3 regions of the Alteromonas sp. ABV4_515 genome follow, and region 1 is predicted to be linked to each of the others. Evidence: predicted binding sites of a transcription regulator. Region 1 holds the regulator's gene; each other region holds the start of a gene.

The links. The regulator FliA, encoded in region 1, starts transcription of late flagellar genes. The targets are predictions, from matches to a motif close to CTAAAGNTNNNNNNNNNNNNGCCGATA.
Region 2: a site for FliA is predicted at 7,529-7,555, ahead of pomA (flagellar motor protein PomA). Genes of this name have one in related genera too.
Region 3: a site for FliA is predicted at 3,252-3,278, ahead of ACXAGX_RS16585 (DUF3530 family protein). Genes of this name have one in related genera too.

The regions. Positions count from the first base shown of each region.
Region 1 covers NZ_JBSWWZ010000003.1:321,618-331,872, forward strand. The annotation lists gene ACXAGX_RS09175 (protein-glutamate methylesterase/protein-glutamine glutaminase) at 1-421, opposite strand, end outside; gene ACXAGX_RS09180 (chemotaxis protein CheA) at 446-2,701, opposite strand; gene ACXAGX_RS09185 (protein phosphatase CheZ) at 2,714-3,457, opposite strand; gene cheY (chemotaxis response regulator CheY) at 3,492-3,875, opposite strand; gene ACXAGX_RS09195 (RNA polymerase sigma factor FliA) at 3,924-4,652, opposite strand; gene ACXAGX_RS09200 (MinD/ParA family protein) at 4,649-5,515, opposite strand; gene flhF (flagellar biosynthesis protein FlhF) at 5,512-7,008, opposite strand; gene flhA (flagellar biosynthesis protein FlhA) at 7,038-9,140, opposite strand; gene ACXAGX_RS09215 (diguanylate cyclase) at 9,295-10,255, shown strand, end outside.
Region 2 covers NZ_JBSWWZ010000002.1:721,315-731,569, forward strand. The annotation lists gene ribBA (bifunctional 3,4-dihydroxy-2-butanone-4-phosphate synthase/GTP cyclohydrolase II) at 1-207, shown strand, start outside; gene ribH (6,7-dimethyl-8-ribityllumazine synthase) at 294-767, shown strand; gene nusB (transcription antitermination factor NusB) at 779-1,198, shown strand; gene thiL (thiamine-phosphate kinase) at 1,261-2,229, shown strand; gene ACXAGX_RS07520 (phosphatidylglycerophosphatase A family protein) at 2,229-2,723, shown strand; gene ACXAGX_RS07525 (PQQ-dependent sugar dehydrogenase) at 2,819-4,075, opposite strand; gene dxs (1-deoxy-D-xylulose-5-phosphate synthase) at 4,278-6,143, opposite strand; gene ACXAGX_RS07535 (farnesyl diphosphate synthase) at 6,178-7,068, opposite strand; gene xseB (exodeoxyribonuclease VII small subunit) at 7,118-7,363, opposite strand; gene pomA (flagellar motor protein PomA) at 7,682-8,440, shown strand; gene ACXAGX_RS07550 (flagellar motor protein MotB) at 8,446-9,393, shown strand; gene ACXAGX_RS07555 (class I SAM-dependent methyltransferase) at 9,408-10,255, opposite strand, start outside.
Region 3 covers NZ_JBSWWZ010000007.1:36,931-47,185, reverse strand. The annotation lists gene rapA (RNA polymerase-associated protein RapA) at 1-2,509, shown strand, start outside; gene ACXAGX_RS16590 (pseudouridine synthase) at 2,506-3,216, shown strand; gene ACXAGX_RS16585 (DUF3530 family protein) at 3,317-4,201, shown strand; gene ACXAGX_RS16580 (hypothetical protein) at 4,283-4,645, shown strand; gene ACXAGX_RS16575 (AmpG family muropeptide MFS transporter) at 4,731-6,071, shown strand; gene ACXAGX_RS16570 (response regulator) at 6,183-8,321, shown strand; gene ACXAGX_RS16565 (GGDEF domain-containing protein) at 8,296-9,291, opposite strand; gene ACXAGX_RS16560 (response regulator) at 9,288-10,255, opposite strand, start outside.

The DNA.
Region 1 (10,255 bases):
TTGGCGGTCGGCGTATACCCACACCACGCCGCGCAAGTAACCTGACTTTGGTTCTCAGCAGGCTCGCAGCGTCTTTGCGATTTTTAGAGATCTCTTCAAATTTCTTCGGTAGAAAATCCAACGCACCAGCTTCCAGTGCGTCCAGGGTAGCCTGAGCACCTTCGTGAGTCAGCGATGAAAACATCAAAATTGGAATTGGACGTTTAGCCATAATCTTTTTGACCGCCGTGATGCCGTCCATTACCGGCATCTCGACGTCCATGGTCACCACATCCGGCGATAGCTTGACAAGCATATCCAGCGCTTCTTCGCCGTTACAGGCTTCACCTACAACCTGAAGTTCTCTGTCTTCATCCAGAATTTCACGGACACGGCGACGATAAAACGTTGAGTCGTCCACAACAAGGACTTTAAACGCCATAACAAGAAGTTCCTTTACTAGCAGCTATGACCGACGGGCATAGCGCTTAAGAAGACTTGGGATATCCAGAATGAGTGCAATACCACCATCAGATGTAATGGTTGCACCGGCCATGCCTGGAGTTCCTTGCAACAACGCATCCAGCGGTTTAATCACCACTTCTTCCTGACCAATTAGCGCGTCGACAACAAAACCGACCTGTTGGGTACCAATTTGTACCACAACCACATGTCCTTTTTCTTTGCTAATGTCTTTTGGTCCGCGAATTAACCATTCGCCGAGGAAGAACAATGGAATCGCTTTTGAACGCACTATCATGGTCAGTTGACCATCTACCGTATTAGTCTTTTTGATATCCATGTTGATGATTTCATTCACAGCACCCAACGGCAATGCGAAGGTTTGTTTGCCAACAACAATCATCAGGGTAGGCAGAATTGCCAACGTCAGTGGGACTTTGATTTCAAGACGGGTTCCTTTACCCATCTGAGAATCAATATTTACGGTACCATTGAGTTGGTTAATCTTGGTTTTCACCACGTCCATGCCCACACCACGACCCGAAATATCACTGATTTCGGTTTTGGTGGAGAAGCCCGGGGCAAAAATCAGGTTGAATGCTTCAACATCGGACATTCTGGCTGCCGCATCGGCATCGAGAACACCGCGACTGATTGCAATTTCTTTCAGTTTTTCAGGGTCCATGCCCTTACCATCATCATCGATAGTAAGCAGAATGTGATCACCCTCTTGCGACGCTGATAGCTTAACCGTACCCATGCGCGGTTTTCCGGCATTTGCCCTGTCATCTGGCATTTCAATACCGTGGTCCACGGAATTTCTAACTAAGTGAACCAACGGATCGGCCAGTGCCTCAACCAGGTTTTTGTCCAGGTCGGTATCTTCACCCTCAAGCTCAAGGGTAATTTCCTTTTTCAAGCTGCGGGCGAGGTCACGTACAACCCGAGGGAAACGACCGAAAACCTTCTTGATGGGCTGCATGCGGGTTTTCATTACCGCGCCTTGTAAGTCACCCGTTACAACGTCGAGGTTGGCAATGGCCTTCGACATGTCTTCATCGTTTGTGGTGATGCCAAGGCTAAGTAAGCGGTTTCGCACCAACACCAACTCGCCCACCATATTCATTATCTGATCGAGGCGTTTGGTATCAACCCGTACAGTGGTTTCAGCTTGCGGTGCCTTCTCTTCTTTCTTGGCTGGCGCGGCTTTAGCAGCAGGCGCAGGTTTACTGGCCGCTGCCGGTTTAGCAGGTGTCGCAGGCTTCGCCGGTTCCGCCGGTTTGGCGGCCGGAGGCGGTGTAGCTGCCTTAGGCGGCTCTGCTGCCTTACTCTGTTCTGCTTTCGCGGCCTGAACTGCTTTGGTCGCAGTATTGTCTACTTCGACGCCACCTGCAGGCCCTTGACCTTTACCATGCAATTGATCAAGTAAGGCTTCAAATTCGTCATCAGTGATTTCGTCGTCACCGCTATCTGCGGCCGGCTCAACGGGTGCGACTGCCGGTGCTGGCGCAGCATCTGATGGCCCTTTAAACTGCCCTTTGCCGTGAAGCTCATCAAGTAGAGCTTCAAATTCATCATCGGTGATATCTTCACCATCGCCACCCGCTGCAGGTGCCGCTGGCGCTGCCGGGGCCGGTGATGCTGCAGATTCAGCAGGACGACCAGGCGCACCTGAACCATGTAATTGGTCCAGCAAGGCTTCAAACTCATCTTCTGAGATATCTTCAATACCACTGTCGCCAGATGCCACAGCAGTAGCTTCGGGTGCAACAGGCGTTTCTTCAACAATGAGTTCTGGTTCTTCTTCGACAGGCGCCTCAACTACCGGCGCTGCGGCTGAAACATCGCCGAAAATATTTTCGTCTGCGGATTCAGGCTTACTGAGTTTATGGAGGGTATCGACCAGTGCTGTGTCTGCGGCCTCTAATGGTTCGCGGGCTTTAACACGTTCAAACATCTCAACAACCACATCCGTGGCTTGGAGAATAACATCCATAAGTTCAGGTGTTAGCGTGCGCTGACCGTTGCGCATCACGTCAAAGACGTTTTCTGCACCGTGACAAATCTCTACCAGTTCGGTTAGAGAAAGAAAACCAGCACCACCTTTTACAGTGTGATACCCACGGAAGATAGCGTTGAGGAGGTCAGCATCTTCCGGGTTGTTTTCCAGGTCGACCAGCTGTTCCTGTAATTGTTCAAGGATCTCACCAGCCTCAACCAGAAAGTCCTGTAGTATATCCTCATCAACTTCAAACGACATTCATTCGCTCCCCTAAAAACCAAGGCTTGATAGAAGGTCATCCACATCGTCTTGACCCTGTACAACATCGTCACGTTTTTCAGCATCAAGAATTGGGCCTTCTGCCTCAATCGCATCTGGCTTCTTGGTGGGTGTTTTATCTTTAGGCTGACCAGCTTCACCAAACACAGTCAACATATTCACCAAGCTATCTTCTACTTCTTTCACAAGATCGATTACACGTCGAATAACCTGCCCCGTGAGATCCTGATAACCTTGTGCCATCAACACTTCGGTTAACAGACTATTAAGTTTAGTCGAATCCTGAGATGCGTCTTTAAACAGGGAGTCAATTTCCAAACACAACGACTTAAACTCACCTAGCTCGATTTGACGGGTCATGAGTTTCTGCCATTCAGGCTCAATTGCGCCGATACGCTCTGCCAGAGATTCCGCAATAGGCATGCATGACTCGACAGCATCCATTGTGGTGTTGGCGGCTTTCTCTGTTTCTTCGATGACGTAATTCAGACGAGTCTGCGCATCGGGAATATCATCGTTGGCTAAGCCTGCGATGCGCTCGTCTAATTGAAATGTGTTTAATGCATCATGGAGCTGACGGGTAAGCTTGCCAACCTCGGCAAAGAGCTCCACAGATTCCTTGGCTGATACTGCCTCCAACAGAGCATTGGCGGATTCATCATCCCCTTGCTCTAGATAACTAACCAGTTGCTTCGCCTCTTCTAGCGAAATAGGGACTTTTTTAATGGGTGACATCCAGTAATCCTCTTCTCTGGCAGGTGCTGCTAAGTTAGCCTAAACGCTGAAAGATTTTGTCTAATTTCTCTTTTAGTGTAGCTGCTGTAAATGGTTTCACCACGTATCCATTTACGCCAGCTTGTGCAGCAGCAACAATTTGCTCTTTCTTCGCTTCTGCAGTCACCATGAGCACTGGTAAGTGTTTAAGTTTGTCGTCAGCACGGATAGCTCTAAGAAGATCGATCCCTTGCATTCCCGGCATGTTCCAGTCAGTCACGACAAAGTCGAAGTCGCCTTGCTGGAGCATAGGCAAAGCTGTACTACCATCGTCAGCTTCCTGAATATTGGAAAATCCAAGATCTTTAAGCAGGTTTTTTATGATTCGTCTCATCGTAGAAAAATCGTCTACCACGAGAATTTTCATGCTCTTGTCCAAAATAGCCTCCGGTGAAGGATAGTAAATCGTTATTAATATTGGTGTGCGCTATTCTTCAGCCTGCCAGGATTGCATTCGTGCTTTTAGTTTTAACATGGCTTGGCTGTGAATTTGACTGACTCTGGACTCACTCACGTCGAGCACTTCACCTATTTCACGTAGGTTCAGTTCCTCGTCATAGTACAGAGACAATACAATCGCTTCCCGCTCGGGTAATGTTGTTATAGCGTATGCCAGCGCTTTCTGAAAGGCGCCTTGCATAAGATCTTCTAACGGTGAGTCATTACCCTTACTTTGTTCTGTTGTGATCACATCTTCAGATACACCGAGATCTTCGATACCGATTAATTTTCCGGCATTAACCTCGTTAAGCATTTGATGATAATCATTAATGCTGACATTTAGCTTAGCAGCTATTTCAACATCGCGCGCATCTCTTCCTGTTTCTCTTTCAACTAAAGAGATAGCTTCTGTGATTGCGCGGCTATTCTTGTGCACTGAACGGGGAGTCCAGTCACCTTTTCGAATTTCATCCAGCATGGCACCGCGAATACGAATACCCGCAAACGTCTCAAAACTGGCGCCCTTCGAACCGTCAAAATTTTTCGCAGCTTCCAGCAATCCGATCATGCCAGACTGTATCAGGTCGTCCACAAGCACACTGGCAGGTAAACGGGCCATCAAATGATGGGCTATGCGTTTAACCAATGGTGCATGTCGCTCTACCAACTGTGCAGTGTCATTCTGTTGTCGGTAAGCTGCTGCTTTACTGTTCAACGTTGGTTTCCTACCGCTTGTTTAGCTACCAGTTGTTCGATGAAAAATTCGAGATGTCCGCCTGGCTGGGCAGGAACCGGCCAATTAGCCGCTTTGGTCGCCAATTGACTAATGGCTACGGCGGCAGGCGAGCCTGGGAAAGCATCAACGATGGCTGTCTGCTTTCTTACCGCTCGACGAATATTCTCGTCGAAGGGGACGGTAGCCACCAGTTCAAGCGCCACATCAAGGAAACGCCCAGTGACTTTTGATAATTTACTGAAAAGCTCCTGTCCTTCACGTATGTCCCGCACCATGTTGGCAACAATTTTAAACCGAAAAACACCGTGTTCCCGATTTAGAATTTTAATTAACGCATAGGCATCAGTGAGCGAGGTGGGTTCGTCGCACACCACGACCATAATATCCTGAGACGCCCGGGAGAAACTCAGCACCATATCGGAAATACCCGCTGCAGTATCGACAATGAGCACGTCGATTTGCGAGCGCAATTCACTGAACGCACGAATTAGACCTGCATGCTCGGTAGGCGACAATTCTGTCATTGCCTGCGTACCCGACGTTGCCGGTGCGATTTTGATGCCATGGGGGCCGGTTACCAGCACATCGTCGAGGGTGCATTCGCCAGACAGCACATGAGAAAGGTTCTTCTCTACTCGCAGTCCGAGCATAACATCGACGTTAGCCAGGCCAAGGTCGGCGTCGAGCACCATCACCCGTTTGCCTTGCTTTGCCATGGCGATGGCCGTATTCAGTGTGATGTTGGTTTTACCCACACCACCCTTACCGCCGGTGACGGCTATAACCTTAATGAGGCGTGATTGATTCATCTTTCGTAAGCTACTCGCTTGATCTTCGATCATACTGCCTTAACTGAATTAACTTCATGATTATGCTTAGTATGATTCAAACCGTACTTTTTATAAAGCTTTGCCGCTGCAGATACGAGAGATTTCGCATCAGCAACTTTAATATCTTCAGGCACCTGCTGGCCATCGGTCACATAACTCACCGGTAGCTGCTGCTCAACAGCAACGCTTAATACCTCACCCAAACTGTAGCACTCATCAATTTTAGTGAAGATACAGCCGTCGAGTTTAACCGAATTATACGCTGCAATAATGCGCTGCAGAGCAGGATATTGGGTATTAGCTTGCGCAACCAGGTATTTACGTACAGGTTGCATTTGACCGTTGCTAAACTGACCAAGTTGTTGAATTAATCGGCTATCTCGCTGACTAAAACCTGCTGTATCTATTAATATTAGACGTTTATGACGTAACTGAAAGAGTTGTTCAGCTAATTCTTCGCTACTTTGTGCTTTTCGGGTAGTACAGCCAATAATTTTGCCGTAAGTCGCCAGCTGTTCATAAGCTGCAATCCGATAGGTATCGATGGTGATCATCGCTACCTGCTCTGCCCCGTACTTTTGTGCATAACGTGCAGCAAGCTTTGCAACGGTAGTGGTTTTGCCCGTGCCAGTTGGACCGACCAGTGCAACAACACCGGTTTGCGTAAGAATATCGTTACCCGAAACGTTCAGACGGTTAGCCAACAGGTTCAACAAATAAATCCACGCTTCACGCTCGGTGTACTGTGAAGGCGTGTAATGTACTAACTGTTCAGCCAGCGCAACGCTTAACCCCATGCCAGTGAGGCATTGCATCAGGTAGCTGTGAACGGGTCGCTGACGCTTTTTCTTCGCTTCCATCAGGTCGGCCACCTGATATTGCAGCACATTACGTAAAGACGCCAATTCCTCTTTGATGGCATCCAGTTCACTATTGCCCTGCGCGTTACTCGAAGGTGCCTGCTGAGAAGGCGCAGCTTCGAAGTCAGGGCTCATTTGTGAAGCTGGTGCAGTGTTGTTGCGCCCGTGATTAAATACATCAGCAAAAGAAAATACATCATTGTCTTGCTGTGCAGTTTGCTGCTGTGGGCGCTGGGAATGTGGCTGAGCTTGTGCCTTAGGCTGTGATTGATATTGAGGCTGAGCAAGGTCGCGCTGGGAATGAGGCTGAACCTGGCGCGGTGCGTTTTGCTGCGTAGCAGCGTCAGCCGCTGCGTTTCGCTCGGCAGCCTGCTTTTCTAATAATGCACGGAGGTTGTCAGGACCATCATCACCAATAATTTCGCTCAGGCTCGGCGTGGCCTTTTGCTGGCCCGCGGATGCTTTGTTGTCATGGCGCGTGTTCAGGTTAAGTTTTGCCTCAGGTTCTTTATCGTAAGCAGCCACCAGCTCAATACCATCGGCCACTTTACGGTTCGACATAATGACGGCATCACTGCCCAATTCGGCTTTTACCTGGCTTAACGCTTCCCGCATATCTTTGCCAAAAAAACGTCTGATTTTCATCTCAACCTCTTCACTCACCCAGTGTCAGATTATTGACCGACAGAGCTGACAATTTTAATTTGCTTGTCGTCAGGTATTTCCTGGTACGACAACACATGCAAGCCAGCTACCGAATATTTAAGGAAGCGTGACAGCACAGGTCGCAACATACCTGACGTCAGGAGTACTGCAGGCTCGCCTTCTAGCTCTTGTTGTTGTGCGGCCTGTTGCAAGGATTGTTGGAGACGATCTGCGAGTCCTGGTTCGATACCGGCGCCATCTTCTCCCCCTGCCTGAAGAGACTGGTGCAACATCTGTTCCAACTCTGGTGCCAGAGTTATGACGGGCACTTCTTTGGCGCCTTGGCTGATTTCCTGAACGATGAGACGTTTTAGCGCAATACGCACCGCAGACACCAGTACATCTGGGTCCTGACTACGCGGGCCGTACTCAGTCAACGTCTGAACAATGGTACGCATATCTCGAATAGGCACACCTTCAAATAACAGTGTCTGCAGCACTTTCACCACGGTACTGAGTTGTAGAATGTCAGGCACCAGCCCTTCGACCAGTTTCGGACTAGACTTAGCCAGCATATCCAGTAGTTGCTGAGTTTCTTCATGGCCGAGAAGTTGATAAGCATTGTTACTCAGCAGCTGGCTTAGATGCGTTGCCACTACGGTAGCAGCGTCAACAACGGTATAACCGAGTGTTTGTGCATGTTCACGCTGGTTCGGCCTAATCCACACTGCGTCTAAACCGAAGGCAGGATCTTTGGTTGCGCGCCCTTCGAGTTTACCGAATACCTGTCCAGGATTAATGGCGAGTTCTTCATCGTGACTGATTTGCGCATCGCCAATGGTGACACCCAACATCGCAATGGTATAAGCATTGGGGTCGAGATCCAGATTATCGCGAATGTGTACCGGCGGTACCAGAAAGCCAAGTTCCTGAGAGAGCTTTTTACGTACGCCCTTGATTCGGGTGAGCAGTTCGCCGCCCTGGGATTTATCGACTAACGGAATAAGCCGGTAGCCCACTTCCAGTCCGATAGTATCGACCTGCTGTACGTCGTCCCAACCGAGTTCTTTAGCCTCTGGAACCGGATGATCGACCCCCGCCTCTGTCTTCGCTGGAACTTTTGGTTTTTCGGCTTCTTTCTTCGCCTGCACACCTTGCCAGTAGGCATAGCCACCCGCTATGGCAGAAAAGCCCAGAAATGCGATATGCGGCATACCTGGCACAATGCCCATGACAAACAGCACCGCAGAGGCAATATACAGCGCCTGAGGGTTGCCCAATTGGGTACGGATTTCTTTACCCATCTCCTGGGTTTCGTTTTCACGAGTCACAATAATGGCGGTGGCCACTGAAAGCAGCAGAGAAGGTATTTGTGCTACCAGGCCATCACCGATAGTCAAAATGGTATACACCTCCATGGCATCGCCAAACGCGAGGTCGTGCTGAATCATGCCGATAAATAATCCACCTACGATGTTAATCAGCATGATGAATAAGCCAGCAACCGCATCACCTTTTACAAATTTAGACGCACCGTCCATAGAACCATAAAAGTCGGCCTCGGCGGTGATTTCCTCACGACGTTTACGGGCCTGATCCTGGTCGATATAGCCAGCATTCAAATCGGCGTCAATGGCCATTTGTTTACCGGGCATGGCATCAAGGGTAAAGCGGGCGCTCACTTCTGAGATTCGACCTGCACCCGCGGTAACCACTTTGAAGTTAATGATCAGAAGAATAGCGAATACGACAACCCCCACTGCATAGTTACCGCCAATAACCACCGCACCAAACGCTTCGATCACTTTTCCCGCAGCATCGCCACCTTCATGGCCGTACAGCAGAACAACCCGTGTAGATGCCACATTAAGCGCAAGCCTTAATACCGTAGCAATAAGCAAAACCAGCGGAAAAATACCAAAATCCACCGGCTTTTGGGTGAACACGGCAACGAGGATGATCACCAGACTCAACGCAATATTAAAGCTGAACAGCACATCGAGTAGAAATGGCGGCATGGGAAGAATAACCATGCCCATAATCGCCAGTAATACGACAGGCGCACCCAGACCACTGGTGATATTTTGAAACTGGTTCTTGTCGAACCGCTGCAGGTAGGCGGATAACTGCATAATAATTGCTCTCGCTAACAGAAAATTGACACTTCAATTGCGTCTGTAGTGAGTATTTCAACTACTGTGCCAGTTTGAAAATGTTTACTAATGCGCGCCTGTTTCGAGTTTTTGAACTATAGTTAATGTGGATAAGATTTGTTCAGGACATTGTGTGCCGGAATACCAGTTAAAACAGCGACGTATTGCATCTATTGGCACTTTTCTTCATGTTGTCACGGCAATCAGTCTGATATTGATGTCTTATTCTACTCATGCTGCATCGGCACAAGTTTCTGCTCCCAATGATGAGGTTATCCGCGTCATAAAATCTTTTCATCAGAATCCGAAGGAGACCGTTTTAGGCCTCGAAGAGATGCTTGATGATGTGCAACCTGAATATACGCCAGCCACCATTCAATATCTGCTGTCATACTTTTATATGAAGCTGGGGGATTTTGAGCGCTCAGAGTCGCTGTTGGAGCTGGGACTTACCAATGTAAATCAAATCAATGAGCCACTGCTCTATCACCGTTTGTTGCTGCAAAAATCGTTACTTTATGAAAAAACAGCACGTCAGGTACTGGCATTGCAGTATGTTGCTATCGTTAACGAGTGGGCGCAAGAGAATAACATCATCCAGTTACATATTGGTGCATTGATGACGGAGGGATTGATTCAGCAATCATTGCAAAATCGCGAGTCGGCACTGACCAAGCTCATTGTTGCGCACAGGATTGCCTCGGAAAATGTCACGCAAATTCCGCCTGCTCACATAGCAGGCCTTATCGCAACGGTGTTTCAGGAAGCTGAGCAGTACGACAATGCTGTCCCCTATTTGAAGGAGGCGCTTGATTTTGCCATCACGAAAAACAACCGGATCAATCAGCTAAACCTTTTACATAAACTGGCTTTATCTCACTTCGCAACGAACAACGAGACCGCTGGACGGCAATACTTTGATAAAGCAATGACAATTGCTCAGGAATTGCCAGATAAAAATGCGCAAGTGAAATTACAACTGCTCGATGCTGATAGATTAATGAAAAAGAAAGCCTTTGCAGAAGCCTTGGACGTATACCAAAATTTGGTGTTGATCCAGGGCACTCTGCCCCATGAACAGTATCGCGGTGACA
Region 2 (10,255 bases), on a different contig from region 1:
GAAGGCCAGGTTAGACAGTTTGCCGCGGAAGACCGCGGTGAACAGCCAGAAGGCAAGACCTGGACAGGCTCGTCGCGCACCGTCGGTGTGGGAAGTCAGATCCTGGCAACATTAGGCGTGAAGAAAATGCGCCTGTTAAGTAAGCCTGTTAAGTATCATGCATTGTCAGGTTTTGGGCTCGACGTTGTCGAATATATTCATTCATAAGTTCGCGTTGCTTTCGTGAACAATCGATTCAGTTTGTGCGCAGTTATGCTATACTGCGCGCCGTTTTTTCATAGGGGTGGAATTCCATGCAGGTAATTGAAGGTAACATTCGCGCGACAGGCAAAAAATTCGCTATTGTTGTGTCTCGTTTTAACAGTTTTGTTGTAGAAAGCTTGCTGGAAGGTGCACTTGATACCTTAGAGCGTCACGGCGAAGTCAGCGACGGCGACATCACGCTTGTACGTGTTCCAGGCGCTTATGAGTTACCTGTAGCGGCTAAGAAAATCGCGGAAAAAGGCCAGTTCGACGCCATCATCGCGTTGGGCGCGGTTATTCGTGGAGGTACGCCGCACTTTGATTTTGTTGCTGGAGAGTGTAACAAAGGTCTGGCGCAAGTTTCTTTAGAATACGGTATTCCGGTCTCTTTCGGTGTAATCACCACAGACTCAATCGAACAGGCAATTGAACGTTCAGGCACTAAAGCCGGCAACAAAGGTGCAGAAGCTGCACTGGGCGCGCTGGAAATGGTGAACGTTGTTTCTGCCCTTAACGATCTTTAATCGGGGGTTACGTGAAAGTATCCGCACGTCATAAAGCCAGAGAACTCGCCCTGCAGGGTATCTACTCGTGGCAGATGAGTAAAAATGACATTGCTCAGGTTGAGCTTGCACTGGCAACCAGCAATGACATGCAAAAGGTTGATATGGTGTATTTTCAGGCCATTCTGCGCGGCGTCGTCGAGAACGTAGAAACACTGGATACGAAAATCAAACCGTATCTTGGCCGCTTGCCGGAAGAGCTTGATCCTATCGAGAAAGCCGTTCTGCGTATTGCTACCTATGAACTGACTGAGCGCATGGACGTGCCTTATCGCGTAATTATCAACGAATCGATTGAACTTGCTAAGTCTTTCGGTGCCGAAGAAAGCCATAAATTCATTAACGGCGCGCTGGATAAAGCAGTAAAAACCCTGCGTCAGCACGAACGTTAATCAGCGATCTATTTACGGGGAAATCCGTAGATATTCGACGACACTGAATCAATCGGTATTACGTGAAAGAATTTGACCTCATTGGCCGCTATTTTGCAGATGGCGGGCATCAACGAAAAGACGTACTTGTCGGCATCGGCGATGACTGTGCGGTAACGTCTGTACCTGCAAATCAGCAATTAGCCATCACCACTGACACATTGGTATCTGGCGTTCATTTCCTTAAAGATGCACCTGCGCGCTCTGTTGCCTATAAAGCGGTGGCGGTGAACTTGAGTGATTTGGCGGCCATGGGTGCCGAGCCCGCGTGGATTTCTCTGTCCTTATCGATGTCACATGTTGATGAAGCTTGGATGGAAGAATTTGCCAATGGCCTCTACGAGCTAACCCGTTACTATTCGGTGCAGCTTATTGGCGGCGATACGGTACGTGGTCCACTGGCGATGACAATCACTGCACAGGGCTTTATTCCACCTGAAAACGCGCTAAAACGCAGTGGTGCAAAACCGGGCGACTGGATTTACGTTACCGGCACCACCGGTGATGCCGGCGCTGGCCTCGAAATCCTGAAAGGCGAGCGTGAGGCAAAATCAGAAGCGGATAAAGAGTTTTTGGTAAAGCGTCACTTGTATCCTACGCCGAGGGTAGCAGTGGGGACGGCGATTCGTCGCACTGCCACATCCTGTATTGATGTCTCTGACGGCCTGCTGTCTGATTTGGGCCATATACTAAAAGCGTCGAACTGCGGAGCCCTGGTTCATGTAGACCGTTTGCCGGTTTCATCCCCATTATTTAATTGCCTGGGTGCGCAGGAAGCTTACCGCTACGCGTTAACCGCTGGTGACGACTACGAGCTAGTCTTCACGGTAAATGAGGAGCAGCGGGGGAATTTAGAAACCTCTTTGGCTTCTACTGGTGTAAAAGCGACCTGTATTGGCCAGGTTACCGGACAAAAGGGCAAGGTAGACCTCAAGCTGTACGATGCACCTTATGAACTACCTGATGCTGTGGGTTACGAGCACGAGTTTTAATGCAACCTGAGTATCGCGCCCGAGTTTCGATGAAAAATCCCGTGCATTTCTGTGCACTGGGATTTGGTTCAGGCCTTATTCCATTGATGCCTGGTACCTTCGGCTCACTGGCGGCAATCCCGCTAATCCTTCTTCTCGCGCCGTTAGGCGATAGTATTTTCTTAACCGCTACCCTTGTTAGTTGCATCGTTGGAATCTGGTTCTGTGGCCGTACCGCGAGCGATATGGGCGTGCATGACCACGGTTCTATTGTATGGGACGAAGTGGCAGGTATGCTACTTACCTTCATGTTTGTGCCGCTGACAGTGTGGACTGTCATTGCAGGGTTTGTACTGTTCCGCATTTTCGACATACTCAAACCCTGGCCAATCGGCCCAGTGGATAAAACCGTGCATGGCGGTTTGGGAATAATGTTGGATGATATTCTGGCCGGGCTGATGTCTTTTGCCTGCTTGCAGGGCGCGATCTATTTGTTTCCTGTCTTGCTTAGGTAATTATTAGTTGTAAGCGAAATATAAAATCCGGCATAAGTGCCGGATTTTTGTATCTGCTTAATTTTTCCCGCTTAGCTTTAGAAAAAAAAAGGCCATTAATCTGCAGCTTGCACTGACCAGACAGTATTACCATCGTCATCTGCAACCAATAACTTGCCGCTGGAGGTGACACGCACTGCGCTAGGTCGGCCATAGGCTTCATCTGTATCCATGCTTTTAATGAAACCACCTAGAAATTCTTCAATCTCACCAGTGGGTTTGCCGTCTTTGAATGGCATAAAAACAATGCGATAGCCGTTGTATTTTGCACGATTCCAGGAGCCATGCTGAGCAGCGAATAAACCGTTGTGATAGCGTTCAGGAAAACTATTGCTGTCGTAAAATTCCAAATCCAGCGTGGCGGTATGATTGCCAAGCGCAATATCCGGGATTATTGTCGTTTCCGGTAAATCATCAGGCATCTTATCTTTCCAGCGCGGGTCAATATTCTCGCCGTAGTATTTATAAGGCCAACCATAGAAGCCGCTTTTTTTCACACTGGTGACATAATCTGGCACCAGGTTGTCACCCAGTTTATCTCGCTCATTAACGGCAGCCCACAATTCGCCGGTAACCGGGTTATAGTCCAGACCATTTGCATTACGCAGCCCGGATGCAAATATTGTCTCATTAGTGCCATCAGGATTTACGGTGAGGACTTTAGCCCGTCGGGCTTCCTTATCCATGCCATGCTCGCCTACATTACTTGATGATCCAATTGTGAGTAGAAACTTCTTCCCAGTGTTATCAACTTCAATGTTGCGGGTCCAATGATGGTTGTATCCGCCGGCGGGGAGTTCATGAACCACAACACCTTTTTGAGAGATGGTTTCTGCGTCCTCAATATAAGGGAACCGCATAATGCTGTCTGAGTTAGCGACATAAAAATTATCGTCGAGAAGGGCCATGCCGAACGGCTGGTTCAGGCTATGGTTAATAAACGTATGGCGCTCATCAGCAACACCATCATCGTTTGTGTCACGTAATAAAGTGATTCTGTCAGCGCTGCCTTTCTCCGCATCGTCAGACTCCGCAACTAAAACATCATCATTAGGGAGTATGTAAATCCAGCGTGGGTGTTTCAGATCAGTAGCAAAAGGCTTCACTTCAAACCCTTGTGGCGCTGTAGGTGTTTTCCCCTCAGGCCAGCCGATCACTTTAGTTCTCCGATCTATTGACTCGGTAGCAAATGGCTCGGGCAAGGGAACGACCTGACCAGGTGCGTAACCGTTTTCAGGCGCAACGGCGACCTGAGCTAAACTGGAAAATGAAAATAGCGTCGAGAGTGATAGTAGGCTGAGTCGAAAGGTCATTATATGCAGCGTCCTGTTCTGAGAATGAACCATTGCTACGTTGTTGTGATTAACAGAGATTGGTGAAAGAACAAGATTTAATGTTTGCCAGCACGTTCAAAGAAGTCTTAAAGCAATAGTGTCGCAGTGCGAAAAATAAAAACGGGAGCCTGATGGCTCCCGTCTATTGTTAAGCACTATGCTGGTTAGCAGACTATATTGACTACCTGGCAAGAAACGCCGTAATTTGCGCTTCTATTCCTGCTCCGTCAATCTGGTGCTCAGCGAACATTTGCTGCTGGGTACCTTGCTGAATGAAGCTGTCTGGCAGACCAAGGTGTAATGTGTGGACAAGCAGCTTATTCGCACTTAAGTACTCGCTGACTGCCGAGCCTGCACCGCCCATAATGCAGCCGTCCTCAAGTGTCACTAGCAGCTCATGGGAAGAGGCAAGTTCGGTGATCATATCGCCATCGATGGGCTTCACAAAACGCATATCCACCACGGTCGCATCGAGCTTTTCAGCCGCTTCCAGCGCGCCGGGCAGCAAAGTACCAAAGTTCAGGATAGCCACCTTTTTGCCTGCTCGAAGCGTACGGGCTTTACCCAGCGTCATCGCTGTCATAACGTCATCGGCGGGCTTACCATTGCCGCTTCCTCGCGGATAACGGACAGCCGCAGGCATATTTGCTTTATGGCCGGTAAACAGCATTTGACGGCATTCGTTTTCATCTGAGGGCGTCATGATTATCATGTTTGGAATGCAGCGTAAGAACGCAATATCAAATGCCCCTTGGTGCGTTGGGCCATCGGCGCCGACCACACCAGCGCGGTCGATAGCGAATAATACCGGTAACTCTTGCAGTGCCACGTCATGAATTAACTGATCGTAACCCCGTTGCAGGAACGACGAGTATATTGCCACAACAGCATTGTAACCTTCTTTCGCCAAGCCGGCGCCAAACGTCACCGCGTGCTGTTCGGCTATTGCGACATCAAAGTATTGATCAGGGAATTGCTGTGAAAACTTCACCATGCCAGACCCTTCACGCATGGCGGGTGTAATCGCCATGAGTTTTGGATCATCCGCAGCCATATCGCACAACCATTGGCCAAAAATCGCCGAGAAAGTAGGGGCTGATGGCGCTGCTTTAGGTAATGCGTTATCCAGCGGATTGAACTTCGGTACCGCGTGATACTTAATTGGGTCTTGTTCTGCTACCGGGTAGCCTTTCCCCTTACGTGTTACCACGTGAAGAATATGAGGGCCCGAAAATTGGCGCATATTACGCAGGGTATCTACCACGGCGTTTACGTCATGGCCATCAATAGGGCCAATGTAGTTAAAGCCAAGCTCTTCGAAAATTGTGCCCGGTACCACCATGCCTTTAATATGCTCTTCCGCACGGCTGGCGAATTCCTTAATTGGCGGTACATTGCTGAGGAGCTTCTTACCACCATCGCGAATTTTATTGAAGAAGTTGCCGGTAAGAAGGCGAGCAAGGTGGCTGTTTAGCGCACCTACGTTTTCCGAAATCGACATTTCGTTATCGTTCAGCACGACCACTAAGTCTTTATTGATATCGCCAGCGTGGTTCAGCGCTTCAAACGCCATACCTGCAGTCATCGCACCATCACCAATTACCGCAACGACTTTACGGTTTTGGCCTTCTTTATCGGCAGCCACAGCCATACCCAGCGCTGCACTGATCGACGTTGAAGAATGCCCAACGGCAAACGTGTCATAGTCACTTTCAGGCGGCCAAGGGAAGGGGTGTAAACCGTCTTTCTGACGAATAGTAGACATTCGCTGTGCGCGGCCCGTCAGGATTTTATGTGGATAGGCCTGGTGACCTACATCCCACAGTAGTCTGTCGAAGGGCGTGTTGTATACGTAGTGCAACGCCACGGTTAACTCAACGGTACCCAAGCCAGAGGCAAAGTGGCCACTGGTTTGACTAACCGAAGTCAGTAAGAACTGTCGAAGTTCGTCTGCTACGGCCCGCAGTTTTTCCTGCGGCAATTTTCTGAGTTCATCCGGAGTCTGTGCCTGCGCCAGAAGAGGGTAGTGCGATAAATCTAAACTCATTGTTCTTTTTTCATTTTGTTGTTTAGCATGAAAATCAGAATGTCCGCTTTACCATTAAATCGGTAAAAGCAGATAACAGCTCGGTATTGTAGGGCAAACTGTCTAATGCTTGAAGTGCACTATCGTGTAGACGGGCTAATTCCGCCTTTGCTTGTGTCATCCCTAACAATGCCGGGAAGGTATTTTTCCCTGCTTCTATATCGGAGCCCTGAGGCTTTCCAATCACAGATGCATCGCCTTCCACGTCTAAAATGTCATCCTGGATCTGAAAGGCAAGACCGATATCGCTGGCGTAACGAATAAGGGCGTTACGGTGCGCAGGGTCGAGTTCTTCAGCCAGTGATGTGATCATTTCGGCGCAAGCCTGCAATAACGCCCCTGTTTTTAAACGGTGCAGGCGCGTTAGTGCGTCGATATCTATGGATTTACCTGTAGACGCCAAATCAATAGCCTGGCCGCCACACATGCCCATATAGCCTGAGGCACGGGCAAGGATGCTAACTAATATAGCGCGCTTATCCTGGGCGAACTTACTCATTGGCGCTTCGGCTAAAATACTAAACGCCATCGTTTGCAGTGCATCGCCAGCGAGAATGGCTGTTGCTTCATCAAACTGTATATGACAAGTGGGTTTTCCGCGGCGGAGATCATCATCATCCATGGCGGGTAAGTCATCATGGGCAAGTGAATAAGCATGAATACATTCAATGGCCATGCTTATTGCAGCTTGATCCTGACCAGGAATATCCAGCGTGTTGCCAATAAGATGAACCAACAGAGGGCGCATGCGCTTACCGCCAGCCAGTAATGAATATTCGATAGCCGCACGAAGTTGCGGGGCGTGGTCAGGTAGTTGTGCTACGTATTGCAGCAGGCTTTCGTCAGTATTTTGTTTAATCTTCTGACGTAAGCTGTCGATATTAATCATGAATTACCTGTAAAACGGGTAGCAGAGGCACCATGGGCGCCGTTAATCAGTCTTCAGATGGGGTGAAGTCAACGAGGCTGTCCTCACCTTGTTCGCGGAGCAGAATTTTGACTTTTTGTTCTGCCTGGGCGAGCGCCTGTTGGCTGAGACGAGATAATTTTACACCACGTTCGAACTTTTCCAATGCTTCATTAAGCGGTAATTCGCCGGATTCCATTTCTGTCACTATGGCTTCAAGTTCCTGCAGCGAGGCTTCGAATGAAGGTTGAGAAGGCGCTTTTTCTTCAGACACGTCAGAGATCCCGTGGGTAACTAATGGTAAACGCGCACATTAACCGAGGGTTTCCGCCGGGTCAATTGGTTTGTCCAATGAGCATGCCGGAAAAAGCGGCTATCCGACTGGTTTCGCTCAGGATACCTGATAATGAGGATTCATCCTGAAAAGTTCATGCTTTGATTATAGAATTCAGAAATCTGGCCGATAGAGTATAAGTCAGCGATGACAGTTTCCGGCAGGTCGAATAAAACAGGTTATAATAAACAAGGTCGTAAACGACCATTCACAACAACCTGCCAACAGCGCTAGTACGAGTTTTTTGAGGAGCAATAAGTGGATTTAGCAACCGTCATTGGCATGTTAGGTGGTATCGGCTTTATTGTCATGGCCATGATCCTCGGTGGAGATCTGTCCATGTTTGTCGATGTCGCCTCGGTGCTCATCGTTTTCTGTGGTTCTATTTTCGTGGTTATGTCCCAGTTCACCCTTGGCCAATTTTTCGGTGCCGGCAAGGTGGCGGGTAAAGCGTTCATGTTTAAAATCGATCCGCCAGATGCGCTTATTGAAAAAATCGTTGAAATGGCAGATGCAGCACGAAAAGGTGGCTTCCTGGCATTGGAAGAAGCAGAAATTGATAACCCTTTTATGCAGAAAGGGGTAGATATGCTTGTAGACGGACACGATATTGAAGTGGTTCGTGAAACGCTGAAAAAAGATATTCTGATGACCACCGAACGGCACGAGTTCGGTGGTTCTATTTTTAAAGGCCTGGCCGACGTTGCCCCTGCCATGGGAATGATTGGTACTTTGGTTGGTTTGGTTGCCATGCTTTCCAACATGGACGACCCGAAGTCTATCGGTCCTGCGATGGCGGTTGCATTGTTAACCACACTTTACGGCGCATTCTTAGCCAACGTAATTTGTCTGCCCATTGCAGCGAAGCTGGAAAACCGCAAAGAAGAAGAAAAGCTGAACCAGTCGTTGATCCTCGATGGTATTGTGGGTATTGCCGATGGCCAGAACCCAAAAGTCATCGAAGGTATTTTGAAAAACTACATTGCTGCCGGTAAGCGCGGCGGTGATGAGGAGTAGGGGCGATGTCTGACGAATGCCCTAAATGTCCTCCTCCCGGTCTACCGGCATGGATGGGGACATTTGCCGACCTGATGTCACTGTTGATGTGTTTCTTCGTACTGCTGTTGTCATTTTCGGAAATGGACGTACTGAAGTTTAAACAAATCGCAGGTTCGATGAAGTTTGCCTTTGGTGTGCAAAATAAAATTGAAGTGAAGGACATCCCTAAAGGAACGAGCGTTATTGCTATGGAGTTCCGTCCAGGCCGCCCTGATCCTACCCCCATTGAAACCATTCAGCAGCAAACCATTGATATGACGCAACCGACCCTGGAGTTTCAGGCCGGTGATGAGGATTCCTCCGGGGGCCGTCAAACCCAACGGGGTGATCAGCGTGGTGGTCAGGCGCAACAAACAGCATCCGATTCTGCCGCATCCTCGTCGCAAAGTTCTGATAAAGAACAAGATAACGAAATGATGAAAAAGGTGGCTGAACAACTGCAGAAAGAAATTGCAGACGGTTCGATTGAAATGGAATCGCTGGGTCAGCAGATCACGATCAGAATTCGTGAGAATGGTTCTTTTTCTGCCGGTTCTGCATTTTTACAGCCTCAGTTCAAACCGGTGCTCAGAAAAATTGGTACGATGCTGGCAGATATGCCGGGAGAAATTGAGATTTCAGGCCACAGTGATGGTCAGCACATAGCGAATGAGTTATATCGTTCAAACTGGGACTTGTCTGCCCAGCGGGCGGTGGCGGTTGCTGAAGAGTTGCGAAATGCGCCAGGCTTTGATGAATCCCGCATGTCGGTAGTAGGGCTTGCAAACACTAAACCGCTGGTGGAAAACGCGGCTACGTCTGACGACAGAGCACGTAATCGCCGGGTAGAGATCAATATCAACCAAGGCAAGCCACTGATTTCAGACCCTATCTCGGTGCTCAACAACAGCGCCAGCGGCGGGGAAGAATAATAAAAGGGGCGCTGTTATGCGCCCCGTGTAATTGCCTCGCGGTAATGCGGTTTCGACAGCAGCAATTGCACCGTCGAAATAGTGCGTTCAAGGAATCCACCTTCACAGTATTTTAAGTAGTAAGTCCACATACGCATAAAACGTTCATCGTAACCGTCCTGCTTTAAGGGGTCTCTTGCATTGATGAATGCCTCGTACCAATCATCCAGGGTTTTAGCGTAGTCCAAGCCGATATCTTGCAAATCGCGAATTGAAAGGTCGCTGTGACGTTTCAGGTAATCATTAATAATGAGTTGCGAGGGCAAGAATCCGCCCGGGAAAATGTATTTCTGAATGAAGTCGACACTGTTGCTGTAGCTTTCGTAGCGGCGGTCATCAATGGTGATAGATTGCAGCAGCATGAGCCCTTCAGGCTTTAGCAGTGAAGCGCATTTACTGAAAAAGTTCCCCAGATAACGTTTGCCCACCGCTTCAATCATTTCGATGGAAACCAATTTATCGTACTGACCCTCAAGGGTTCGGTAATCTTGCTTTAATAAGGTAACCTTGTCGCTCAACCCTTCTTTAATTATCCATTCTTGTGCATACGCAAACTGCTCTTCAGAGATGGTGGTGGTAGTCACGTGGCAACCGTAATGTTTCGCTGCGTAAACGGCTAGCCCTCCCCAGCCCGTGCCGATTTCCATTAAATGTTCACCAGGTTTGAGTTGCAGCTTGTCACAAATGGTTTTCAATTTATGCGTCTGGGCGTCAGATAGCGATGCGTTGGGATCTGGGTAGATAGCAGATGAATACATCATTGACTGGTCGAGAAAGCGGGTATAGAGCTTGTTGCCCAAATCGTAATGGGCTTCAATATTCT
Region 3 (10,255 bases), on a different contig from region 1:
TCATCAAATCCGTCTGAATCAGCCTGAGCAACGTCTGTTCAGCATGCAGACTGATGTGCCTAAGTGGTTTGAACTGCGCAAAGAAGCGCTAGAGCATCAGCATGCTTATATGCAATCCAGTACCATAGGTTTGGCGGGTGCGCGTATTGAGCTTATTCCTCACCAGCTACACATTGCATCAGAAGTGGGTAACCGTCACGCTCCGCGGGTTCTTCTGGCCGACGAGGTTGGCCTGGGTAAAACTATCGAAGCGGCGCTGGTGATTCACCGTCAGTTAAAAACCGGCCGTGCACAGCGAGTGCTGATCGTAGTGCCAGATTCGCTAGTGCATCAGTGGTTGGTTGAAATGCTGCGCCGGGTGAACCTGGCTTTCGCTATTTATGATGAAAGTCGCTGTGATGCGCTGGATGAATCCGGCGGTAACCCGTTTGAAAACGATCAACTGGTGCTGTGTAGTATTAGCTTCTTAACCGACAATCCGAAACGCCATCAACAGGCACTGGATGCAGGCTGGGATTTACTGGTTGTTGACGAAGCCCACCACCTTGCCTGGTCCAGCGACTCGCCATCAGAAGAATACCAACGCATTGAAGCACTGGCCGGTATTACGGCTGGCGTATTGTTGCTTACCGCAACACCCGATCAACTAGGACACGAAAGTCACTTTGCTCGCCTGCGTCTGCTCGACGCTGCCCGCTTCCACAGTTATGAGCAATTCCTCAAAGAAGAAAGTGAATATAGCAAATTGGCCGATGCAGTTGCGCCACTGCTCGACGACGCGCCGTTAAACGCAGACGCAAAATCTCAGCTAACAGCATTAGCACCGGATATTCTGGCCCGTTATGGCGATGTTGATGAGCCCAGCACCCGACAGGCCATTTTGAGCCAACTGATTGATACCCACGGCACCGGCCGTATTTTGTTCCGTAACCGCCGCGCCGGTATCGAAGGCTTCCCGGTGCGTATGCTTAACAGCTATCCGTTGGCACTACCGGAAATGTACGACAGTGCTGTTTGTGGTGGCGAACTGTTTGATGCCCTGTACCCAGAGCGTCAAAGCAGCCTGGTTAACAGTTGGTTCGATGCAGACCCGCGGGTAGATTGGCTTCTGGATTTTCTGCCAACGGTACGCCCTGCCAAAGTGCTGCTGATCTGTGCGGATAAAATAACCGCCCAACAGCTGGGTGAAGTGATTCGCTCACGCAGCGGTATTCGCCACAGTGTTTTCCATGAAGGCATGAGTATTGTTGAGCGTGATAAAGCGGCGCACTATTTCTCCGACCCGGAAGAAGGTGCGCAAATTTTGCTGTGTAGTGAAATCGGTAGTGAAGGCCGTAACTTCCAGTTCGCTCACCACTTGGTGCTTTTCGATTTGCCGCTAACGCCGGATCTGCTGGAGCAACGTATTGGTCGTCTTGACCGTATCGGCCAAACCAAAGATATTCAGATCCATGTGCCCTATTTGGAAGGCACCGCCCAGGAAGTGCTGTTGAAGTGGTACCGCGATGGCCTGGAAGCGTTCACACACACCTGCCCTACAGGTTCGGGCGTATTTGCAGAAGTGCAGGCTCAACTGGTTGGCGCTTGTCTTGACCCTGAAGATGAATCGCAAGTTGATGCATTGGTTAGTGCCAGTAAAACCCTTAATGATGATCTCAAAGCTCAACTCGATGCGGGCCGCGACCGCTTGCTTGAACTAAACGCTTCTGGTGAAGGCCGGGTTGAAGGATTAATTGAAGATATTGAAGAACTGGATGACGATCCTATCCTGCCTTACTTCATGGGCCGACTGCTGAACTCGCTAGGTGTAAACCAGGAAGACAAAGGCGACGACTGCTATATTCTCACGCCATCGGAGTCTATGGTGAATCACCTGCCAGGTTTAGACCCTGAAGGCATGACAGTCACGTATGACCGCCACGTCGCTACGACCCTTGAACACGTGCACTTCTTGAGTTGGGATCATCCATTGGTGCATAACGCCATTGATATGATCTTAACCGACGTGATGGGTAAAGCGAGTGTTGGTTTTATTGCCGACAGAGAACTACCCAAAGGCGCCTACTGGTTGGAAGCCCTGTTTGTATTGCAAGCCAATGCTGATCGTACATTGCAGCCAGGCCGCTTTATGCCTGCCACGCCATTCTTGATTTGCCTTGACGGCCACGGCAAACCGGTAGAACTGGACTTTGGGTATCCACGTAAAGCAGGCAGAAAGATCTCCCAACAGTTGATTCAGGCGCTACAGCAACAGCTTACCCTGCATATTGAAAAAGCGACCACTCTGGCACAGCAAAAAGCGAATCAGATCCAACACGATGCCATTGAAAGCATGCAATCCACATTGACTGGCGAGGCGCAGCGTTTGAAAGATCTACAAGCGCAAAACCCGGCTGTTCGCGACAGCGAAATTGCGTTTATCGAGCATCAACGTGATGCGCTCACCAAAGCGTTGCAGTCGGCCACGGTGCAACTGGAAGGTCTGCGTATAGTGGTAAACAACCCATGAGTATGCCGCCAGGCAAAAAGCCGTTTATCTATAACCCACCGATGACGCCGTATCTGTCGTTGGTGCATTACGACAACGACATCGTAGTGGCCAACAAACAGAGCGGCTTGCTGAGTGTCACGGGTATTCAACCCGCGCACAAAGATGCGCTGATTAGTCGGGTACAAAAGGTGTTACCTACCGCCACGGTGGTGCACCGATTAGATATGGCAACGTCTGGCATTATGGTGATGGCGCTGAACAAAGAAGCCCATCGCCAAATTTCCCGGCAGTTTCAGGACCGCCTCACGAAGAAGCGATATTATGCCCGCGTCGACGGTGTTATTGCCGAAGACGAGGGCGAAGTGACTTTACCTCTGATTGTTGACTGGCCTAACCGTCCTAAGCAGAAAGTCGATCATGAGAATGGTAAGCCTTCACTAACGTATTACCGCGTGATCCGTCGATTGGAAAATGAAACCTGGGTGGAACTGTTACCGGTGACGGGGCGTTCTCATCAACTCAGAGTACACATGCTGTCGATTGGGCATCCTATACTGGGTGACAGACTTTACGCCCACGACGAAGCACGTGACCTTGCTCCCCGTTTGCAACTGCATGCAGAAACGTTAATTTTGCAGCATCCAGCCTCTGGCCAATGGCAACGATTTACCGCCCATGTTCCATTCATGGACTACCGGCCTGAACCACTTGCACTATCAGAGTAGATTTTTACTTCTCTCATTTTAGCAATAAGAAACACTTTAGATTTCGCCAGCCCCGGCCGATACGCCTTAGAGCGTGAGTAATTTTTTACCCGGAGTGAATGTGCGTCATTTTCTGATTTGTTTGTCCTGCTTACTGGCACTGCCTCTACAGAGCGCGATGTTAGCTGACGACATCCGGAATCAATACCTGCCAGACGAGTATCAAACCATATTGGTTGGCGATGAAGATATGCCGGTTTTCAGTGGTGAACCAACAACGTCATTAAGTCGCGGCGTGGCACTCATTTTTACAGATACTGGCTATCAAGGACTTACCCTGAATAACGCTCGCGCCCTCGCAGTTAAATTGAATCACCGGGGATGGCACACGTTGGTGGTGCCAGCAGCAACGCTGGGAGTTGACGTAAGCGCATCGGTTTCACAGGCAATGGAACCTTCTCAACCGGGTGAAAACAATGAGAACGCGCCTGCAATTATTGAGGCGTCTGGGGCAACAAGTATGCACCCACGGGCAATAGCAAGAGAGGCCATGGTCGATCCCGCCAGCAACCGCTCGGTAGTCGCGCTTTTAGCAAACGCAGTTTTTCAGCACATAGAGACGATCCCAGGCTTTAGACTCGTGATCAGTCAGGGCATGAGCGCCGCCCAACTGATTGCATTAACGTCTGCGGAAATTTTACCGCCCCCAGATGGCATGGTTGTGATCAGTCCATACTGGCCACAATCTGAAGCAAACGGCGCAATTCCAGCACAGCTGGCTGCTACAGAATTCCCGGTCCTAGATTTACAGTTCCCCATCAACACCCAATGGACAGCAAATAGCGCAGCCAAACAAAAGCTGGCTGCGACACAGGCGCTAAAACTGCATTATCGCAATAAAGCGCTTACTACTCCGCTCTTCCAAGCTACCAATTCCAGCGACACTATTTTTAGCCGTACCCTAAGCAAAGAGATTTACGGATGGGTTAATCATCTGGGGTGGTAACGATTTCCAACCCACTTTTTTCTGATTATTTTCATAAACCTGTTTCTTTTTGCCTAGATTTTACACAAAATGGAATTTTTTTTGACTATACTGTCAGGCGAATCAGTTAACAGGCTAAATATTATGTTGTTGTCTTTTGTCGACGCCAAAGCCAACCAACTATGCTTTTATCTTCGGGGCTTTTGGCAAAGTATTATACCGCATTCCGAGTTAGACATTTTCTTCTGGGACACGCTCGAAGAGTGGAGTCTAGTGAACTACGATCTCGATCAGCCTTATACAGAACGAGAGCGCGTGTTCTGGCACACACTCAATCAACTACACTTTTGGACGGAAGAAAAACTCAAATCCGATCCTTTGCTAGTTGAAGAGTTACATCGTTGCTTAGCATTCCTCGAAGGTAAAGGAATTTGCCCGCTAGATTGCGCAGGTGTTCGCCCGTAAACTAATTTCTGCCTTTGGTTGTTTTACATTGGTATCCGTGATCAAATAGTCCTCTCCCCTATCCCATCGGACGGACTTTTTCATCATGCACTTTCTTCAGTCCTTTCTGGACAAACGTCTTTTCAGCATCTTTGTATTTGGCATCGCCAGTGGTTTTCCGTGGGTAATGATAGGCTCAGTCATGACAGCTTGGTTAAAGGACGAAGGGCTGTCGCGCACCGATATCAGCTTGTTTGGTAGCATATTCGCGGTTTACGCCATTAATTTTCTTTGGTCTCCACTTTTAGATCGCTTGAAGGTGCCGCTGCTTGGTCAGCGCCGGGGTTGGATTCTTGCTATGCAGCTTTGTATCATTGGCAGTTGTTTACTGATGAGTACACTACACGCCACCTCGTCACTGTTTTATGTTGCCTTGTTCGGACTCGTTATTGCCCTGTGTTCAGCAACGCAAGACATCGCTATAGATGCCTACAGAATCGACATAATTGAGGATAATGAGCGGGAGAAGCTAGCGGCAGGCTCGTCTATGGCTACTGCCGGATGGTGGACAGGTTATGGTGGATTAGGTGCACTGCCCTTTTTCATCGCAGACTGGACAGGTTGGGCATGGAACGATATTTACCTGCTATTGGCAGCTATCATGTCTGGCATCACGTTATTTACCTTCGTTGCCAAAGAACCGATTGTTGATCGCACAGCGCAACTTTCACAAGCAACGGCCTATTACGAAAAAGTACTTGGCGCTAAAGGCGCATCCCCAACGGCCCTGCAAAAAATAGGTGCCTGGCTATTTGTCACAATCGCTGAGCCTTTCCGCGAATTCTTTCAACGAAATGGTGTCCGCCTGGCGCTTTCACTGCTGTTATTCATTTTTCTGTTTAAAATTGGCGAAGCCTTCCTCGGCAGAATGAGCCTGCAGTTTTACATAGAGCTAGGTTTCAGCAAGAGTGAGATCGGCGGCTACTCTAAGTTGCTTAACTGGTGGGTGACGATTGTGTTTTCCATTCTGGGCGGCATGATGACCATGCGCTACGGTATTTATCGCGGCCTAATGATTGCGGGTATAGCGATGGCCTCGAGCAATCTGATGTTCGCGCTAATGGCCCATGTAGGTCCTGATAAAACGTTGTTTGCCCTCACCATCATTGTCGACGGCTTTACTGCCGCCTGGGGTACGGTGGCAATGGTCGCTTTCATATCGGTTATGTGTAATCGCACGTTTTCGGCGTCTCAGTATGCGCTGATGGCCTCGTTAAGCGTGGCGGGTAAAAACCTGCTTGCCTCAGGAAGCGGGTATCTGGTGGATAAACTTAATGGCGACTGGTCGACATTCTTTATCATTACCGCTTTAATGGTGATTCCCAGCCTGTTGTTTTTACGTGGAATAAAAAAGTACATTATTCGCGCTGAGCAGCAGGCTGGTTAGTTCGCTGACCTAGCAGTTTTCTATCCCTGAGCTAAGCTTTTATAATTCCTCTTTGCTTTTCGACTTATGCTGACCAGAGACTCAATAAAAGAGAAAATACGCCGAACCTACATGCTGGCAGCTTGCGCAATCACGCTGCTTATGACCGGATATTTTGTTTGGACCCAGTCATATCTTGACTCAACACAAATTCAGCCGAAAATTATTAATATTGCCGGTTATCAACGCATGTTGTCTCAACGCATTGCCTTTCTGCAAACACTACTCACCGATGAAAGCAAAGAAGTTGAACAAAAACGACTAAGAAATGAGTTAATTTCCAGAACATCTGAGTTTCTTCGCAACCACGAAGTACTGGTTGGCAGGCAGTCGCTGGAAGGCGTTTTTACGCCATTATCAGAAGAACTGGAGCAGCTATACTTTAGTGATGAGGGCGCTCTCGACAAGAAAGCATTGCAATACGGTGAGAATGCTTTGTATCTGGCAAGTGCGTCGGCTGCTCGCGGCTCAAACCTAAAACCCGTAACACTCGCTGCGGCCACCGCCATGTTGAGAGATTTAGACAGAGCCGTTCAGCTATTTGAAACGCAACTTTCCAGAGACATCAAATTTAACCAGATAATGCTGTTAGTAGTGTGGTTCATCACAACATGCCTTGCCTTAATAATTATTCTTATGCTTTTCAGGCCATTAAAGAATTTGGTTCTTGATCAGTTCGCCATGGTTCAGGAAACCCGCAACGATATATTAAACGAACGAGAGCAAACCAACCGGATGGTGTCATCCACTGAAGAGTTTATTAAGGCAATGAGCCGAGAATTCAGATCGCCCATTGCCGTTATCATTGGTGCGCTGGAGCTCTTACCCAATGCAAAGAACCGTCAGGCTGCCTTGCTACAGAAAGCGGAAAATGCTTGTTATACACTTTTATCTCTGAGCAGTAACCTGATGGAAAGCCTGTCTGGCGATACTTCTGTCACAGCGAAAGCGGAAGACTTCATACTTGTAAGAGCACTCGACGATGCTTACAGTGAATTCTTGTACAACTGTCAGAAGAAAAATCTAAATCACCAGATAGTCAACGACAGTAGTCTACCTTATCTCGTTCATGGCTATCCTGAGCTGTTAGTTAAAGCGCTTAAAAGCGTTTTAGACAATGCCGTTAAATTTACGCCCCACGGCATGGTGTCGGTATACAATCGGGTGGCAATCGTCGACGGCGCTCGCGTTATCATCATTCGTGTTGTCGATACCGGGATCGGGATTCATGAAGACGAGTTGGAACGCATATTCGAACGGTTTACTACCAGCTATGATCCTTCCTATTCCTTTAGCGGAGCAGGTACCGGCCTCTATACAGCGAGAAAGTTATTAGCGAAGGCGGGCGGAAGTATAACCGTATCGAGTGCATTGCAAAGCGGCTCTGAGTTTACTTTAACGGTGCCTTTAGAATCAGCCAAGCATCAACCAGAAGCACTCACCAATGAACAATTTTCCAATCGTTTTGCGGTGGTGGATGATCAGGAAATAACCCGCATCTACATACAAAGCATGATTGAAGCAGAAGGGTTTGCCGTTGATACCTACAAATCTGGCGCCGATTTATTGGCAAATCAGGAGAAGGTGAAAAGCTACAGCGGCATCATTACAGACTATTACATGCCGGGTATAAATGGTGTAGAACTTATTACATACCTACAAGCCATTTGGGGCAAGAATATGCCTCCGGTAATGATGGTATCGGCCTCTCCGCACATCGCGAATGTGATCGCCAATTCTGATGCCACGGCCTGGCAGGTATTTGTGAAGCCCATCGACAAAAATCGTTTTACCGATGCGATCAAAGCGCTCGCTTCTAATAAGTCGTTCCATGCCCCGCCCTCTGCTGACTTCTCAGTGCTAGTTGTTGAAGATGAGCCCATTAATGCAGAGATCTTGTGCGATATGCTGGAAAACATGGGGTACGAGGTAAGCATCGCGGCCGATGGTGAAACGGCACTGCATAAAGCGATAGAGAAAAATTACGATGCCATTCTGCTAGATTTGCATTTGCCTGATATCTCAGGCTTCGAAGTGGCAACGCTATTGAAAGAGCGAGGGTGTCAGTCGAAGCTGGTTTCGGTGACCGCCAGTGCCTACCCGGCAGATGCACAAAGAGCGTTTGCTGCAGGCATACGTTATCACCTGGTTAAGCCAGTTGCCTACCAAGAACTCAAAAGTATGCTCAGGCTTTTGCTTGTTCAGGATTAGGCGCAGTATCGGCTCCCACCATATCCCAGGTGCTGACACAATTTCGGCCGCTGTGCTTTGACAAATATAACGCCTGGTCGGCCTGTTCAAGCCACGCCATATTGCTTTTTACATCTGCGCGATACTCACTAAGGCCAACACTGACGGTAAATTTAATTTGCTGGCCTTCATGCTCGACCATCATGGCTTCTGCCAGCCTGCGAATGCGATCTGCCACTTTTGCCGCATTTTGCTGATTCGAATCCACCAGTATAATGGCGAACTCCTCACCGCCATAACGCCCTGCGAGATCAGTTTCCCGCACACTTTTCTGAATCACGCGCGCGAGGGTTTTAATCACCTCATCGCCAGCCTGGTGACCATAGGTGTCATTAATATTCTTAAAGTGATCAATATCTAGCATCATGGCCGTCGAGGTATTGTCTCTGCGACGCTGTAATTTGAAGTGACTGTCAAAGCGCTCTTGCCAATAGCGACGGTTATATAAGCCAGTGAGCCCGTCAACACAACTCATTTGCTGCAATTCGTCGTTCAGCCTTTCAACGCGTAACTTGCCCAGTGCCTGGTCGGTTACATCATAAACCAACATACAAAGCTTATTGATTTCTCCAGTGGGCGACGAGAGCGGAAACATGGTGACGTTCTGAAACATATAGGTAGCATCAGACGTGATGGGTCGATTAGTGCCAAACTGAAATAGATAGGGCCGCTGCTCCCAAATGATAAAAACCGGCGTGCGCAGATTAAATACGGGCTCGGCTTTACCTCGCAGCCAGCTTTCTTCGATTTCGGGAAACAAAGAAAACAGCGATTTACCAATGACCTCACTAGGGCGAAGATCTGCGTGGTTTTCCATAAACTGATTCCACACTTCAACATTGAAGTGCTTGTCCATCACCACAATGCCAACTTCGATAGAACTGAGCAGATCATGTTGCCAATGCATTTGCATTATTTCGTCATTGATCATGCTACAAATTCCTCTTCCACCAGGCGGGTATAAATCTTATTCATGGATTGTTCCGGGAACAACAGCAACAAGTCGAAACTGATATCGCGGGTCTTAATGGCATACGCTATTTCAATGGCCATGAGCTTGCCCCATCGGCTGGCGTTACTATTCAAAATTGTCGTTACGCCGCTATGCTGACCCAGAAGAATAGGATGGCTATGACTGAAAGAAACATTTAGCTGATCAGACAAGGCGTTCAGGCATGCGCCGGTGAGGATGTTAGACACGTCCATCAATGCTTCAAGCTGATAATCCTCATTGCTGGCGTGCTCACCGTAGTTTAGCAGCTTAACAATGTTTTCCATTTTAGTATCGCTGAATATGACCAGTGCTTCACCTTTAATGCCTGCGCTGGTGAAGCCTTTTGATACGGCCGATACACGATCGTTTTGGTGGGCTTCAGCGATTGCCATGTGTAGCTCGGTGGCTTCAATAACATTAACGTTTGGAATGGGTAAGTCGATAAACTCGCCCAATAACCTGGCTAAGTTTTCCCCTGCCCGGCCCATCGCCACGTTCACCAGTTCGCGGTATGCATCGAGCTGTTCGTCAGCCGTGTTGCGCGTTGTCTTCTCTACCGCGGCAATACGCCCAGCAGCAGACGCTTCGCCAGAATACAAGCCATACTGGGTTAACAGTGCCATTAGCTTAGCGTTATCCATGGGCTTACGAATAAACTCAATCGCCCCTAGCGCCATCATCCGTTCCCGGGCTTCTTCTTGCACATCACCCGATACCACAATAACCAGACAAGGCAGATCCTGCTCACGAATCATTTCCATGGTTTCGTAGCCATCCATTATCGGCATATTGAGGTCAAGAAACATGACATCGGCTTTGCCAGCACGAATTGCTTCAATAGCCTCCTTGCCGTTAGCGGCAAATGACAGCTCCACATCCCATCCATCGGGAATAGAGCGAG